Regions from separate parts of the Cytobacillus sp. MT66 genome, predicted to be linked through region 1. Evidence: riboswitches for the same ligand, from Rfam matches in the RefSeq annotation. Region 1 holds a riboswitch; the other holds the start of a gene.
What was found. Region 1 has a riboswitch for cobalamin ahead of AC1Q59_RS05170 (helical backbone metal receptor). Riboswitches for the same ligand answer to the same signal wherever they lie in the genome.

Region 1 (3,420 bases):
TCCCATCAGCCAGAAAACAATCTCATTCACCACTTGATCTGACATTGAGACCATAAAAGAAACTAGCGAACCAAGGAAGGCAGAAACAACTACGCCTGATAAAATTATAGTCTCCAGCCGATATTTACCATGGATGTTGGCCAGCCTGAGAACGGCCAGCAGACTAATAAGACCTGTTAGAAATGCAACAAGCGGAATCGTCCAAACACCGAGTAGTGCCGTATGAAAACCAAATAATATGATAAAAGCTGCTCCGACCGCAGCCCCAGATGAAACGCCCAATGTGTAAGGGTCAGCAAGCGGATTCCTTAGAACGCCTTGAAATCCTGCACCTGCAAGGGAAAGACAAGCTCCAGCAAGGATGGCAAGAATGACCCTTGGAAGGCGAACCTTAAGGATAATTTGTTCGGTTGATTGAGCCCAGTCAGCGGTAATACTGTTTTTTATCACCGGCACTTGATGTAATAACACGCCCCATACTTGAGATACTGCCAGATTCGCAGAACCAAGAGAAACACTAATAATCACCGAAAGAAGGAGGAGAACCACGCTTACTCCCCCCCATATTGCTAATTTCCTTTTCATTGCTTGTACAATTCAGGGTATATGGACTCGGCAATATTTTTAAGTGCTTCGGTGATGCGCGGGCCAGGGCGCGATACAATATCCCCATCTATAGCATGCAAACGGCCTTCCTGTATAGCTGTAATCTTCTCCCAGCCGCTCCTGGATGTGATTAGCTCATCAATACTCTTGCCTGTCTTATCATCGACTCGGCCAGCTGTATACAAAATCACCTCTGGGTTATCCTGGATCACCTTTTCTTCATCAATGGCATTCCAGCCTTCAGTATCTGAGGCAATGTTCAGCCCGCCAGCCATAGTGATTAGTTCATCCATAAATTCTCCCTTACCCACTGTCCAGCCTGGAGAAAATTCAATATATACTTTCTTTTTATCCTCTTGCTTTAGGCCAGCTGCTTTTTCTTTTACATATTGGATATCTTCCTTCATTTGTGCGACTAACGCTTCCGCTTCCCTTTGTTTATCGGTCATTTTGCCGATCTGAAGGATATTATTTAATACATCCTCAACCTTTTTTGGCTCTGTTTTGTACAATTTTAAATCAAGACCGCGGAACTTTTCGGCTATGTCCCCCTTCATCGAAATTCCGCCAATGACAAGATCTGGCTCAGCTGCAATGATAGCCTCTTCATTTGGCTTTGTTACCCCACCCACTTTTGGCTTTGCCAAAGCCTCTTTTGGATAGTTATCATAATCCGAAACACCATAAATTTTGTCCCCCAATCCTAAAGCAAATAGGATTTCAGTTTCAGATGGGGATGTTGATACGATGCGCTCAGGTGCTTTATCAAATGTCAGCTCCGCTCCTGTAGCATCTTTAATCGTAAGGGGGTACACAGTTGCCATATGTGTTTTTTCTTCACTTGAACGATCTTTTCCTGGTGTTTGCGCTTCATTTTGGACCTCGCTGCCATTAACCGGTTTCTCCCCCTGTCCGCAGGCGGATAGCCCCAAAATCATTGTCATCATTAAAAAACTCGCGAAAATCTTCTTCATTTCTGCTCCTCTTCCTTTCTCTGATATGAGATGAGCTTGAAACTAGCAATCTTCCACACGAAAAAAGCCTTGCTTCCGTAACGGAAGCAAGGCATGCAAAAATCAGATTAACAGATTAAAAAGATTAATCCTCATTATGCCGATCCTTTTCCGCGAAGGACTTCGTTGGCAAGCATAATAGGCAGGTTTCCTGGCTTACGGGTATAGCGACATCCTCTCCTTCCCATTCCTTTTCCCAAAGAACAGTGGATTGCGAGGAAATCCCCGATATACAGTGGCGGGACCGCGCCGGATTTACACCGGCTTCCCTTTTAACCTTATCCTAAAGATAAGGCACCTATCAGCTATAAGATTCAATTGGTCAAGCTTGTATTCTCATCTAGCATTATAGCATAGAAGAATAATAATAGAAGATTTTACCTAAAAAAAAATTTCCGTCCAATACTTAAAGGCGGAAATTTTCGTTAAAAAACCTATTTAGCGTCAGCTGGAACTGTTGCGAAATGAAGTTCTGTTTCCAGTTGCTCTGTCCATTTTTTCGTATCTTCCTGAGTCCAGCTGAAATATTCTGCCATATAGCTGATAACTGGGTTTTGATATTTTTTTACCGTGTCAATATCAAATAATAATGCTCCAGTCCGGCGAATAAAAAAGTCTGCAGGAGATGCAATCATCTCATATTCCAGCGCATATTTTAATTTTGCCCATAGTGTTTTTGGCAACCCATACTTTTCAGCTTCGCTGCCGCTTTGTTCAATGAGGCTATGAATTTGCTCAATATTGGAACCATACATGGAAGCAAGATGCTTTCCTTCGTCTTTGGTTAATCCAAGTGCCATTCCCTTTTCTGCCATTGCATCAACAAATGCTGGAAACTTAGCTGAACCGCCAACTTCACCCCCGGAAATCGGCATTTTTTTCGTTGTACAGCCAGAAAAGACTTTATAGCCTTCCTCTTTAAATTTCTGGACAACTAGGTCCACAATGGTTTCAGCCATTTTGCGATAACCCGTTAATTTACCGCCAGCAATGGTAAGGAGACCTGATTCTGATTCCCATATTTCGTCTTTGCGGGAGATTTCAGATGGATCTTTTCCCTCTTCCCAAATAAGCGGGCGCACGCCAGCCCAGCTGGATTCGATATCTTTTTCAGTAATTTTGACATCTGGGAACATATAATTAATAGCTTTGATGATGTAATCCCGGTCTGCAATCGTCATTCTTGGACTCACAGGATTGTCATTATAAAAAGTATCTGTTGTACCGACATAGGCTTTGCCCGCTCTAGGAATGGCAAACACCATGCGTCCGTCAGGTGTATCAAAATACACTGCTTGTTTCAGCGGGAATCTAGACTGGTCAATGACAACGTGTACGCCTTTTGTCATTTGCAATGTTTTGCCTTTTTTCGAGCCATCCTTTTCACGAATCGTGTCAACCCACGGTCCTGAAGCATTGACAACCTTCGCAGCCTTGATTTCGTATTTCTCTCCTGTTATTTGATCGGAGACTTGGACGCCTGTAACTTTTCCATTTTCATAAATAAGATCTTCTACTTTTGTATAATTAATCGGTGCAGCCCCTCTTGTTGCTGCTTCCTTCATCACTTCAATAGTCAAGCGTGCATCATCTGTCCGATATTCCACATAATAACCGCCGCCTTTTAACCCTTCTTTTTTAACAAGCGGAGCTTTATGAATCGTTTCTTGGACATTAAGCATTCTTCTGTGCTCAGATCTTTTTACTCCCGCTAAAAAGTCATACACTCTAAGGCCGATTGAAGTCGAAAATTTACCGAATGTTCCTCCTTTATGCATAGGAAGAAGCATCCACTCAGGTG
Region 2 (3,420 bases), on a different contig from region 1:
CCGGCAGTTTCCGGAGGATATTTCATGATGTCCTGAACAATCTGTGATTCACTTTTTTTCATTCCGGAAAGCAAGGAGGCAATTTTCTCCGGCGATAGTTCATCAAGCAAATCAGCCAAGTCATCATTGTCCATTAAATCAAGGACCTTACCTGTTTTTTCGATGCCCAATTTATTTAAGACATTCAGCTGATCTTCCTTGGTGAGCTCTTCGATTAAATCAGCCAGCCTGTCTATTTTCATGAAAATTAAAAAGCGTGCTTTATGCTTCTCTGGCAGGTTCTTGTAAATTTGTGCAATATCATATGGCTGAAGTTCATCAAGAATGGTTTCAAATTCTTTTTTCTTGTTATCCTTTAATGCCTTTATTATGTGAAGAGTGATTTGATCCTCTGACATGCTTTGAATCATACTTCTCACACTCCTTTCACTTAAGAGGGAATTCAAACAACAAATCCAGCTTATTATATAATAAATCCCATTAACATTATAAAAAATTTTGATCTTGCTTGGAAAGGAAGTATTATTACCATATTAAGGGCAAATGGCGATTTTGAAAGAAAAAGTTCAAATTGTTGTAAAAATTTTTCCTTAAATATGCAAAACTTTGATATTATTTAGATGAGTATTGCAGAAATTGGTTTCTTACTATCTTTTCGGGGGTTTCACCATTGAAAAAAAGGAATCATAGTATTCGGGATATCATTTATATTCATTTAAATGAACGTGATCAATACGTTCTTACATATGGTATTGAATTCCAGGAATTTGCCAAAAGTTTATTCTATTCGCTTAACAATCTTCTTTTGCTCAAGTCAAAATATGAGGATGGGGACTTTAATATGCATACCCTTCTCGAATATGTGCCTAAAGATAAATTGCCTAAGCTGATGGAAGAGGATGTTTATGGGTACGGCGATTTTTGCTGGATTGATTTTGAGGAGGAAGAAGACCTCAATGAACTTTCTGGGCAGGCCATTGCCGAACTTCTTTACTTGGGTCATTTAAAAGAACATCTAAAGCCGCCTTTTTACAATCATTTGGGAAACAGATACGTTTATTTGGCCCATGATGATGGGTGGATTAATAAAACCTATTACCATGATTTTGGGGACTTTTTTAAGATGATTGGCGAAGTAATACCGGGGAAGATGGCTGATTCCAAGGTGGAAAAGACATTGCTCGGAATAAAGAAGAAAAGATCTTATCCGCCAATTCCAATCGAAATTCTCCGGTCATTAAAGCAGCTTATGAGAGAGGGTGCGGTATTTTCAATTAAAGATAATGAGCAAAGCCGCACGAAGATTGAAATACCAATCTGGATTGCTGGCGATTTTTCCGATATGGATGAGATGTATGAGAATTATGAAGCAGTCTCAAAGGAGCCTTGCCATGCCAAGCTTGCTTTTGATAAAAAGCTAAGGGAATGGAAAGTGTATCTTTAAAACATTTTCATCAAAGAAAAATGATGTATAATAGAGGCATAAAAACTTTATATCATTATGAAAAAGGTGTCTATCAAATGCATTGTTAATTATCTGCATTTGAGGACTTAAAAGGGAAGTTGGTTAAATTCCAACGCGGTCCCGCCACTGTAATTGGGAGCTAAGCTGCAAATGCCACTATACAACAAGTATGGGAAGGCGCTGCTTTAAGCAATGACCAAAAGCCAGGAGACCTGCCTGATTTCTGCGCGCCATAACCTACGAGGATAGGAGGTGTTTGAAGCAATGGCTTACTTGTTCTTTACATTGCTAATTTCAAACATCTCCTTTTATCTTGGAGATGTTTTTTATTTGGCCTTTAGCTTTCGGTAAGGAGTTAATCAATTTGAAGACTAGAAAAATATTAGCTTACATTCTTGGAATGTGTTTTTTAATTTCATCAATATTATTGGGCATCTCTATTGGCACGGTCTCTGTTCCTGTCTGGGATATTGTATATATAATTAGCGCTAAGCTTTTTGGATTGCCGCCAAGTGATTCGATTAATCCAATGTATGTCAATATTGTCATGAATATCAGGCTTCCTCGGGTGCTTCTTGCTGGCTTAGTTGGCGCTTCATTAGCCATCGCCGGTGCTGCCTTTCAAGGGTTATTGCGGAATCCGCTTGCTGATCCGTATACGCTTGGTGTTTCTTCCGGTGCCTCAGTTGGTGCTGTGATTACCTTATTTTTCGGTCTGTCTATTCCATTCGCGGGAAGTTTTACCTTGCCTATTTTGAGTGTATTATTCTCCCTCATCACCATTTTCCTTGTGCTGCTGTTTGCCCGTAAAGTGGAGAGGTCCATGAAGGTTGAAACCATTATTTTAACTGGCATTATATTCAGCTCTTTCTTAGGAGCGATAATTTCACTCATGATTGCCTTAACAGGAGAAGAGCTAAGGATGATTATCAGCTGGCTTCTTGGCAGTGTATCCATGCGAGGATGGCCATATGTCCAAATAATCCTGCCCTTTTTCATTGCTGGCTCTGTACTGCTCCTTCTGAATGGGAGAGAGTTAAATGCCATGTCTTTTGGGGAAGAGCGTGCGAAGCATATCGGTGTAGACGTTCAGAAGCGAAAGATGCTTGTGCTGATCGCAGGCTCTATTCTAACTGGTTCAGCAGTAGCTGTATCAGGGACAATCGGCTTTGTGGGACTGGTAATTCCTCATTTAACAAGATTATTATGGGGACCTGATCATCGGCATCTATTGCCTTTGTCAATTTTAACAGGCGGAAGCTTTTTAATTCTTGCAGATCTGGCGGCAAGAACCATTATCACCCCAGGGGAGCTGCCTATCGGTGTAATTACAGCCATTATTGGGGCCCCAGTATTTGCAGTCATCCTCCTGAATAGACGTCCAGAAAGAAGAGGGTAAAGATGCTTAATGTTCATAAGTTAACTGGCGGCTATTCTTCTGCCGCTATCATTAAAGATGTATCCTTTGAGCTTGAAAAAGGCGAGCTTTTAGGAATTATTGGCCCAAATGGGAGCGGGAAGACAACCTTGATTAAAATGCTGACAGGTATACTTCCTTATGAAAGCGGCGAAATCGTTCTTAAGGGAAAATGTGTAAAGGACTACACTGCAAAGGAATTGGCGAAAATTCTTGCTGTTCTTCCCCAGCATTCCTTTCATTCGTTTTCCTATACCGTAAAAGAGACGGTCTCCCTCGGAAGGTATGCTCACCAAAAAGGCTGGTTTCAGTCCTGGTCGGAAAGAGACGAATCCATTGTAAACGAGGCCATGGATCAAACAGGAGTTATTTCATTTGCAGATCATTATGTACATGAATTGTCAGGGGGCGAAAGGCAAAGGGTTTACTTAGCCCAGGCTCTTGCTCAGGAACCGGAAATTCTGTTGCTAGATGAGCCGACAAACCATCTTGACCTGTCCTTTCAGAAGGAACTGCTTGATTTATTGCGGGGCTGGAC

Region 2: it holds a riboswitch for cobalamin, as region 1 does, so the genes downstream of both, AC1Q59_RS19840 (FecCD family ABC transporter permease) here and AC1Q59_RS05170 (helical backbone metal receptor) in region 1, are expected to answer to the same signal.

The regions. Positions count from the first base shown of each region.
Region 1 is NZ_JBXAFB010000002.1:370,520-373,939, reverse strand. Features, by position in the region: gene AC1Q59_RS05175 (FecCD family ABC transporter permease) at 1-585, opposite strand, end outside; gene AC1Q59_RS05170 (helical backbone metal receptor) at 582-1,580, opposite strand; cobalamin riboswitch at 1,744-1,936, opposite strand; gene AC1Q59_RS05165 (glycerol-3-phosphate dehydrogenase/oxidase) at 2,054-3,420, opposite strand, start outside.
Region 2 is NZ_JBXAFB010000013.1:81,957-85,376, forward strand. Features, by position in the region: gene mgtE (magnesium transporter) at 1-410, opposite strand, end outside; gene AC1Q59_RS19835 (hypothetical protein) at 671-1,444, shown strand; cobalamin riboswitch at 1,492-1,699, shown strand; gene AC1Q59_RS19840 (FecCD family ABC transporter permease) at 1,866-2,864, shown strand; gene AC1Q59_RS19845 (adenosylcobinamide amidohydrolase) at 2,867-3,420, shown strand, end outside.